2 regions of the Cupriavidus sp. TMH.W2 genome follow, and region 1 is predicted to be linked to the other one. Evidence: predicted binding sites of a transcription regulator. Region 1 holds the regulator's gene; the other holds the start of a gene.
The links. Region 1 encodes FliA, which starts transcription of late flagellar genes. Its sites were predicted from a motif close to CTAAAGTTTNNNNNNNNNNNGCCGNTA; they were not measured.
Positions count from the first base shown of each region.

Region 2: ACREYQ_RS28585 (FliC/FljB family flagellin) is a predicted target of FliA. The motif match lies at 2,254-2,280, and genes of this name have one in related genera.

Region 1 is NZ_CP193793.1:261,622-266,569, reverse strand. It holds gene ACREYQ_RS18825 (flagellar protein FlhE) at 1-407, opposite strand, end outside; gene ACREYQ_RS18820 (RNA polymerase sigma factor FliA) at 407-1,123, opposite strand; gene ACREYQ_RS18815 (MinD/ParA family ATP-binding protein) at 1,222-2,010, opposite strand; gene flhF (flagellar biosynthesis protein FlhF) at 2,022-4,361, opposite strand; gene flhA (flagellar biosynthesis protein FlhA) at 4,372-4,948, opposite strand, start outside.
Region 2 is NZ_CP193793.1:2,466,526-2,471,473, reverse strand. It holds gene fliD (flagellar filament capping protein FliD) at 1-369, opposite strand, end outside; gene ACREYQ_RS28590 (flagellar protein FlaG) at 417-785, opposite strand; gene ACREYQ_RS28585 (FliC/FljB family flagellin) at 900-2,156, opposite strand; gene ACREYQ_RS28580 (RNA chaperone Hfq) at 2,370-2,696, opposite strand; gene ACREYQ_RS28575 (oxygenase MpaB family protein) at 3,555-4,511, opposite strand; gene ACREYQ_RS28570 (hypothetical protein) at 4,747-4,948, shown strand, end outside.

The DNA of each region.
Region 1 (4,948 bases):
CGCCCCTGCAACACCGGCACCAGGCTGCCCTGCCCCGGCACCCGGAACGCGAACACGAAGCCCTTGGTGGCGTCATCCCCAACGAACGCATCGGTCTTGCCTTCGGCCTCCAGCAGCAGCACGCAGCGCCGGGCGTTGCAGAGATAGGCTTGCAGCTCCGCCGGTGGGGTCCTGGCGAAGCTGTAGCGCCAGCGCACCGAGGTAATGACCCCTTCTGACTGCGGCAGGACGCTGGCGGGCAGGATCGGCGGCGACACCGCGCGCTGGCCGCGGCCGTACAGGGCCGGCCCGTTGACCGAGCCGGTCCACGCGTGGCGGGTGCCGGCGTCGAACGCCGCCCAGGCGCAGGCCGATACTGCCACCAGCATCCAGCAGGCGCCCTGTGCGGCGCGGCCCGCCCTGCGCATCACAGCAAGCCGCGCAACTGGTTGCGCAGCCGGGTAATCGCCTGGCCGCGGATCTGGCACACGCGCGACTCGGTCACATCGAGCACCGCGCCAATCTCGCGCAGGTTCAGCTCCTGGTCGTAGCACAGCGACAGCACCAGCTTCTCGCGCTCGGGCAGCCGCTCGATGGCGCGGATCAGCGCCTCGCGCATGCCGCTTTCCATCAGCACGGTCAGCGGGTTGCCGTCATCGCTGCCGCCGAGGTGGCGGTCCAGGAAGTCTTCTTCGCCGGAGCGCTCGAAATCCTCGTAGTGCAGCAGCTGGCAGCCATAGACCTCGTTGAGCAGCAGCTGGTATTCGTCCAGCGGCATCTCCATGGCCTCGGCCACCTCGGAATCGATCGGCGTGCGCCCGAGCTTCTGCTCCAGGTTGCGCTGCGTGCGTTCGATGCGGCGGGTGAACTGGCGCAGGCTGCGCGACTGCCAGTCGTTGGCACGCACCTCGTCCAGCATGGCGCCGCGGATGCGCTGGCTGGCGTAGGTCTCGAAGCGCGCGCCATGGGTGTCTTCATAGCGCTTGGCGGCGTCGAGCAGGCCGATCATGCCGGCCTGGATCAGGTCGTCGATCTGCACGCTGGCGGGCAGCCTGGCGGCCAGTTGCAGCGCGATGCGGCGCACCAGTTGCGCGTGCGCCTTGACCACGTCGGCCTGTTCGAGCTTTCCCTGGATCGTGTACATGGTGCAATTCTCGTGAATGCTGGATTGCTGGTCCGGCACGCCTTGCGGCGGCCGGCTGGCTCAGGGTGCAGTTCGGTAAGTTGGCATGGCTGGCAGGCTCAGGCCATCGCGGGGGTTGCGGCCGGCGCAGCGGCATCGGCACGCAGCGGCCAGGCGCCGATGCCGCCGGCGGTGCGGCGCAGTGCCGTGGTGGCCGGCGCCGCCGGAAACGCCTCGACCACGCAGCGGCCCAGCTGCACGCCGCGCGCCACCAGCGGGTCGCACGGCAGCCAGCCCGCGCACAGCACCTCGACGCCGAGATACTGGCTGGCGGTGCGCGCCAGGTTGCGCAGGATCGCCTGCACCGTGGCCTCGCTGGCCGCCATGTTGACGATCAGGTGGAACTGGCGCCAGGCATACAGGTGGTGCAGGCGCTTGATGCAGGCGTAGGCATCGGTGATCGACGCCAGCTCCTGCCGCATCACCACCAGCACGTTGTGCGCACCACCCGCAAGCGGCGACAGCACGCCGTCGGCATCGATGGCGGCATCCACCACCACGCTGCGAAAGCCACCCGCGGCCGGCAAGGTGTTTCCCGGCACGGGCCGGCCTGCCGGCAGCACCGACAGCACGCCACCCGGGCCAGTGCCGGCAGCAGCTTCCAGCGACAGGCGGCCTGCGTTGACACCGGCCAGCGTGCCGGCGGGCCTGGTGCCGGACAGCCGCGTGGCGCGCGCCGCGGCGGCGTCTTCATCGACCAGCAGCACGCGCTCGCCCTGCATGGCCAGCGCGTTCGACAAACCCAGGGCCACGGTAGTCGCGCCGGCACCGCATTCGCTGGCGACCACCGCGATACGGCGTGTCGTGCGCGGCGCCAGCATCCGGCGCAGGCTCTCGGCCTGGTCCATGGCGAGGCCGCTCACGGCAGCACCTCCATCGCTGCAGCCGGCACGGCAGCGCCGCGGCCCGGATAGTTTTCCAGCACGTCGAGCAGCGCCAGCACGCGGCCCATGCCCTCGTTGAGCACCGGGCCCGGCACCGGCACGCCCTCGCGCACCGTGCGGCCGGCCAGGCGCGCGAGGAAGGCGGGCGCGGCCGCGGTCGGCGCGTGTTCCAGGCGCAGCACCGACAATCCGAGCTGCAGCGCGGCCAGGGCGGCGCCGGCGGCGTGGCCGCTTTCAGCGTCCTGGGCGAAGTGGTCGATGGCGTGGCGCAGCGTGCGCAGGCGCGCATCGGCCGCGTCGGTCCACAGGGCCCAGCGCGCCACCTGCGCGGCATCCTGCGTCAGCGCCGGATCGCACAGCAGGTAACGGGTATCGAGCAGTTCACCGGTGGCGCGGTCGGCCAGGCGGGCCACCACCAGGCAGGCGTCGATGCCGCCTTCTGGCGTGCCCTTGCCGCGCACCGGGCTGTCCGGCACGCGCACGTCGACGCTGGCCAGCCAGCGCACGGCGTCACGCTCGCGCACGGTGTCCTCGCCCACGGCATGGAAGGTCAGCGTATCGGCCAGTGCATCGAGCTTCCAGGCGGCGCCGGCGCTGACCACGCGCGCGGTCTTGCGCGCGCCGGCCGCCCAGCGCTCGCCGGCCTGCTGCCAGCGCGCCAGCGTGGCGGCGGCGGGCACGGCGTCAAGCAGGTTGACCACCTTGCGCGCGGCGCTCATGGCGGCGCGCAGGTTGGCGGCATCGGATTCGGCTTCGCCCAGCGGCTGGCCCGCATAGTGACCCCGGCCGGCCGGGGTCACGGTGGCGGCCAGCGGCATGCCGTTGCGGTCGGCCAGCCACAGCGTATGCTGCATCGGCTGCGGCGCGCGGCGCCCGGGCACAGCCACTTGCAGCGTGGCGGCGACGGCGAGCACATACTGCTCGCACTGGCCGGTCACGTCGCGGCAGACCGCTTCACGCACCTGCTGCGACATGGCGCGCAGGGCCGGGGCGCCGGCGCTGCGCTGTTGCCACAGCGAGCGGGCCAGGTCAAAACCCAGGCCCGCGCCATTCAGCTCGGACACGCACTGGCTCAGCGCGTCGGCGCTGTCGGTCAGCGAGCGCAGCACCTCGTCGGCGCCGCCACGCGCGGGCGCCTCGTCATCAGCGCCGGCGGCGCGCCGGCGCGCGGCGTCGGCATCGGCAAACACCGAACCGCGGCGCGGCGTCAGGAAGGCGCGCTCGACCAGCGTGGTGCCGTTGGCCAGCTCAAGATGCTCGGGCACGCGCTGGCCGGTGGAGGCGTAGAACACCGGCAGGCGGTGGCGGATCACCACGTCCAGCACCGAGCCCAGGTGGGTGGCTTCATCCAGCTTGCTGATGATGCAGCCGTCGATGCCGCCGCCGTCAGGCGCGGCGTCATGGCGGTAGGCGTGCACCACCTCATTGAGGGTATCGCCGTGGCTGGCGCCGTTGAGCAGCAGCACGCGCTGCACCGGCGCGGGCACGCCGGCCAGCATGGCGATCTGTTCCGACAGGCTGCGGTCGCGCTGGCTCATGCCGACGGTGTCGATGATCACCAGGTGCTTGTCCTTCATCGCCGCCAGCGCGAAGCGCAGGTCGGCGGCGTCCTTCACCGCATGCACCGGCACGCCCAGGATGTCGCCGTAGATGCGCAGCTGCTCATGGGCGCCGATACGGAAGCTGTCGGTGGTCAGCAGCGCCAGCTTGTCGGCACCGTGGCGCAGCACGAAGCGCGCCGCCAGCTTGGCCGTGGTGGTGGTCTTGCCCACGCCGGTGGGACCCACCAGCGCCAGCACGCCGCCTTGCGCAAAGAGGCTGTTCTCGTCGCCCAGCACCGGCAGCTTGCTGGCCAGCTCGGCGCGGATCCAGCCCATGGCCGCGGGGCGGTCGTAGCCCAGCGGCAACCGCGCCAGCAGCGTGCGCGCCAGCTGTCCGGAAAAGCCGGCGCCGACCATCCATTCAAACAGCGATTCGCGCAGCGGGTCGCTGGCGGCCACGCCGTGCGCTGCTGCGCTGGCAACCACGCCAGGGGCAGGATTGATCCCGGCCAGCTGGCGCTCGATCATCGCGCGCATCGATTGCAGCTCGCCGCGCAGGTCGCCGATGGCGGCGGGATCGACCGCCGGCGCGGACGGCACGTAGACCTGCGCCGTGGCCTGCACGCTGCCCAGATCCGTATCGCGCATGGCGACGATCTCCACGCCACCCTCGACGGTGCGGTTGGACAGCACCACCGCGTCCGGGCCCATGGCTTCGCGCACCTGGCGCATGGCTTCGCGGCCATTGGCCGCGACAAACTTGGCTACGCTCATCTTTGACTCCTCACGCGCCGATCATGGCGGTGATGCGGATATTGCGGTTGTCCGGGACCTCGGCATGCGACAGCACCCTCAGCTGCGGCATGGTGCGCCGCAGGAAGCGCGCCATCAGCGGGCGCAGCTGCGACGGCACCAGCAGCACCGGGTCCATGCCCATCTGCTCCTGGCGCGTGACCGCGCCCTGGGTCTGCTGCAGCAGCGCATCGGCCAGGCCCGGCTCGATCCCGCCGCCGTTGGTCAGCGCCTGCGACAGCACGCGCTCCAGGCCGGCATCGAGGCCGATCACCTGCAGGTCGGCGTTGTTCGGGAACAGCTGCTGCGTGATCGCGCGGCCCAGCGCCACGCGCACCATCGCCGTCAGCTCGTTCGGGTCGCTGATCTTGGGCGCATGCTCGGCCACCACATCCAGGATGGTGCGCATGTCGCGGATGGGCACGCCTTCGTCCAGCAGGTTCTGCAGGATCTTCTGCAGCGCGGTCAGCGAAATGGTCTTCGGCACCAGGTCCTCGGTCAGCTTGGGCGAGTCCTTGGCGATGCGGTCCAGCAGCGCCTGCACTTCCTGGCGGCCCAGCAGCTCGGCG
Region 2 (4,948 bases), 470 kb from region 1:
GGTGCCGATGGCCGCATCCTGCTTGACCTGGCCTGTGCTCACCAGCGACTGGGCCTGGGCCAGCGCGGTGACGTTGACCGCATAGTTGCCGGCAGCGGCGGTGTTGCTGCCAGTGGCAGTCATGACGTTGGTGTTGCTGGATGTGGCGGTCGCTGCGTTGAAGAAGCTCGGCTTGGACAGCTGGTTGGCCGTTCCCTGGAATGCGGCAAGCATGCTCTGCAGCTGGCCATAGGCCGACAGCTTGGTCTGGTAGCTGGACTGCTGCTGCTTGAGGACAGTCAGCGGTGCCTGCTCGGCGGTGGTGAGCTGGTCGAGCAGCGAGCCCAGGTCGAGCCCCGAACCAACGCCGAGGTTAGAGATTGTTGCCATGTCTACTACTCCAGAGTGCTACTTCAAATCCAGGCCCGGGGGACGGCTCAGGCGGTCTGGTTCACGAACAGGCCCTGCAGCTGGGTCATTGCATCGGAGATGCGCACCAGCTCTTCAGTCGGGATCTGCCGGATCACCTCGCCGCTGGTCTTGTCCATCACCTTGGTGATGACGCGGTGGCTGGTGCTGTCGATTTCAAACTGGACACTGACCGAGGCGGTGCGCAGTGCGTCGGTCAGGCGCTCTAGCGCTGCATCGAGCGAGGGCGATGGCCGCTTGCCGTCTTTGGCAGGGGCGCCGGGCGTGCCGGCGGCTCGTTCACCGGGCATACCGGTCACGCGGCGGTCCGGCCACTCGGTGAGCTGGGTCGCCAGCGCAGGAGGCAGCGCGGACGAAGTGGTAGCGGCAGTAGCCATGATCGTCTCGACTCAGTGGTCTCTTGAAATGTTTTCCCAGGACCGAAGCCCTGGGGAAACATTCCACAACAGCGCCGGGCACGAGGCCCGGCACCGGTGCTACGCGTCAGTCGATTAACGCAGCAGCGACAGCACGCCTTGCGTGGTCTGGTTGGCCTGGGCCAGGACCGAGGTGCCGGCTTGTTGCAGGATGTTGGCGCGGGTCATGTTCGACACTTCCGTTGCGTAGTCGGCATCCTGGATACGCGAACGCGACGACGACAGGTTGGTGATCGTCGTGCCCAGGTTGGCGATGGTGGAATCCAGGCGGTTCTGGATCGAACCCAGCGAGCTCTTCAGGCTGTCTACCTTCTGCAGGGCGCTGTCAATGGTGGACAGCTGGTTCGCCGTGGCCCCCTTGGTCAGGTCCGAAACGCCGATCTTCGACGTGTCGATCTTGAAGTCAGCGCTGGTCGGGGGAGGGCCGCCGGAGAACGTGGCCGATTGCGGATCAATACCAACATAGAAGACTTGGGACGAGGCGTTGGTAAAGTTGCTGAAACCCTGATTGTTCAGCGCGGAGGCTTCCGCTGCGCTGCCAGCAGTGAGTTTGATTTCTGCGTACCAATTGCCCTTGGCGTCCACCACCGCGTTGTTGGTGACAGCCACGCTGGTGTTGGCGACGCCGAGTTTCGTTGCCAGCGTGTTCGCAGCCAGTTCGCCTACCGTCGAGCCAGTGATGCTGGTGGTCTGGCCATACGCTGCCTTGATTGCGGCGGTGCTATTGCCGGCCGTTACCGAGTCAGCGGCAACGGAAAGGGCAGTACCGTTGAAGGTCGAGGTACCGGTCGCCTGCGGGCCGTTCACATTGAAGGCGGTCAGGCCAAGCTTGTTGCTGTCGATTTGCTGCAGGTTGACAGCAATGGTCTGGCCGTCGGCGGCGCCGACCTGGATGTTGATCGGCTTGGCCGATGCAGACAGCACCTTGACGCCGTTGAAGTCGGTCTGTTGCGACAGGCGGTCGATTTCCGACATGCGCTGGCTGATTTCGTCCTGGATCGACTTCAGGTCCGAGGACGAGTTCGAGCCGTTAGCAGCCTGCACCGACAGCGTACGGATACGCTGCAGGTTGTTGGTGACTTCGGTCAGTGCGCCTTCAGTCGTCTGCGCCAGCGAGATGCCGTCGTTGGCGTTGCGCTGGGCTTGCGTCAGGCCGTTGATGTTCGAGGTGAAACGGTTGGCAATGGCCAGGCCAGCGGCATCGTCCTTGGCGCTGTTGATGCGCAGGCCCGACGACAGGCGCTGGATCGCGGTGTTCAGCGACGATTGCGACGCGCTCAGGTTGTTCTGAGTCATCAGAGACAACGAGTTGGTATTGATAATGGACGCCATGGTTGCGACTCCTATATGCAGTGATTTACACAGTCCGGCGGGTGCCGTAACGTTGGCCGACTGCGTTGCAGTGCTGTAGTGCCTCCGTTGCAAAGGTTATCGACCAGGCTCCGGAAAGGTTTAGAGTGATCTCCGCGATAGTTTTGCGGGGTCCCGGCAGGGCAGACAGAAGCGCCGCGCGGGCGCGCAAGGGCGTGCAGGGCCGGCGTTGGCCTAGCGGCGCTTGCGGGTGCGCGGGATATAGATAGGCACAAAGTCCGGCGCGTTGGCCGGATCCGGCGCCACCACCAGCGCTTCCGGCGCATCGGCCGGCGTGACCAGGCAGATGGCCCGCTTGTAGATCACCGTGGGCCGGCTGTCGTCCGGCTGCCGGCCGAGCAGCAGCAGGTAGTCGTCGGAGGCCAGCACCATCCCGTGCAGCCGGGCGCCGTTGGACAGGTGCACGATCACCGGGGTCTGGCTGGTGCTGTATGCCGCATATTGCTGATGCTGCAATTGCTTTCGGCTGCGTGGCTTGGGCCGGATTTCCTTCTTCTTCACAACGACTCCGGAAGAGCCCGCAAGGGTTCTGGCGGCTGATAACAGTCCGTTGGCCGGCAGCCGGAGGTGCGGCGCGGCCAGGGCGGCAGGAGAAACATCCGCTCTCGGTAACGGCGTCGGAGGTGGCCGCCGGATCCGCGGCATCGCTAGGCCCGGCGCACGGGCCCCGGGATTTCGCGCAGGTGCCGACGGTTGGCGCTGCCAGAAGAGGAGGGGAGTACTTCAGAGCCGAGAGTAACAAAGCTTTACAAGCATTGACGAACGGCACGCCGCCCAAGGTCTAGAGGCTTTGGTCTACCAAAAATGTTGCTCTCGCTGCTGCGCTATTGTAGCCGCATGCGCGCCAGCTCGCGCGCAGTGCGCATGGAACAGCCCGCCAGGCGGGGTGGAGACTGGGCTGGCAGGGAAATGCCAGCCCGTGCGAAAAATGCCCTGAAAGTGACGTCAGGGATAGAAACACTAAAAGTGCGTAAACGAGCTCACGACTTCCTAGGGGAATCCCCTGATAGAAGCGGGATTTACACCTCATGTAAGCGCGTTTATATTCACCACAAGAGCTTCTTGGCTCGAGCAGTCCTGGAAAGCCTACGAGCACCCCGCGCGTGGGCTTTTTTTTTGTCCGCGTCGTTTGAATCGCGCTCTGTGGCGCTGTGGCCGGTGCGGTTGAAAAGACCGACCGGCCGTTCGGAATGCCGATGCAGATTTAACGGCACTTCCGGGGCAGGCAATTCTCCGAAATGCGGTGGGTTTTGCCGCTATTTCCCATTTCCCGTCAAGAAATGGTCGCTTACCGCCGATAACCCGCATGGGCCGCCGCAGGGCCCTGCCGCAAGCGCGCAGCGGACGGTGGCGAGAGCCTCAGCCGGCCGGGGCGGGTGCGCCGCGGGCCACGCGCCGCCGGGCGCGCGCGGCCAGACCCGGGCCCAATGCCCAGCGCAGTGCCGGAGCCAGCACCCGCATGCCGGCCAGCGCTGCCGGGCGCCGGAGCGAAGGTCCGTCCAGGTCGAGCTGGTGCCGCGCCCATGGCGGCAGCAGCGCAATGCCAGCGTCCGCCATGATGCGCACCGCGGGCAGCAGCAGCGGGTTGGCCACCGGCATCTTTCTCACCAGCCGCACCACTTCACGGGTGCGTTCGCTGGCCAGCAGCGCGGGCCGCATGGCCTCAAGGTAGGCGGTCACTTCGGCGCGCGAGCGCGGCACGTCGGCCGCGCCCAGCATCTGTGCGATGCGCGCGACTTCTTCGTAGTAGCGATCCTGCTCGGCGTCCCCCAGCGGCCCGACATAGCGCAGGTAGCCCGCCAGGAAGCTCGAGACCTCGGCCACGTGCACCCAGGTCAGCAGCGCCGGATCCGAGGCCGCATAGTGCCGCCCGTCCGGCGCGGTGCCGACCACGCCGGCATGGATGCGCCGCACGCGCTCGATCAGCGCCATGGCATCGGCATGGCTGCCGTAGGTGGTGCCGGCGATGAACTGCGCGGTGCGCCCCAGGCGGCCTTGCATGTCGGTGCGAAAGCTCGAGTGGTCCCACACCCCGGCCAGTGCCAGCGGATGCAGCGTCTGCAGCAACAGCGCGCTGACGCCGCCTGCCAGCATTGCCGGAAAGTCCGCATGCACGCGCCAGCAGACCGCATCCGGGCCGAACAGGCCGGGATCGCCGGGCGGATGGTCGTAATCGAGGCTCAGGCCGGAGTTGCTGCGGGTCAGCGCGCGCACCTGTGCGCCGGCGCGCTCGCGCAGCCTGGCGCAGAGATGGTTCAGCGGTCCGCGGCCTTGCTGCGGGGTGCGGCCGGTGGCGGGGTCGGTAAGGCTGGACAAGACCGGTGGAGGCTGGAGGGTGAAGTCAGGGCCAGCATACACGGGATGGCGGAACGACGCGCGCAGGACCTTGCCTTGCGAGCGGGCGCAAAAAGGGCCGGAGCCCCCGACGGGAGTTCCGGCCTGCCAATCTCCGGCGTATGCCCCTGCGGCAGCACCGCATGTTGCCGCCGCACATACCCGGATAGCTGCTTGTTGTCGTGGCTAGCGAGGATTATTGCTGGCGTTGTCCGCCGTGTCCGCTTTGCTGACCACCGTGTTGCCCGCCCTGTCCGCCTTGCTGGCCGCTGCGTTGACCGCTTTGCTGGCCCGGTTGCGAGCTGCCGCGATCCTGCTGTTGCTGTTGATCCTGCTTGCGGTCCTTGTCACCCATCTGACCGCCGCCTTGTTGTCCCGGTTGCTGCTGGCTGCCGCGTTGGCCAGTCTGCGATTGTTCT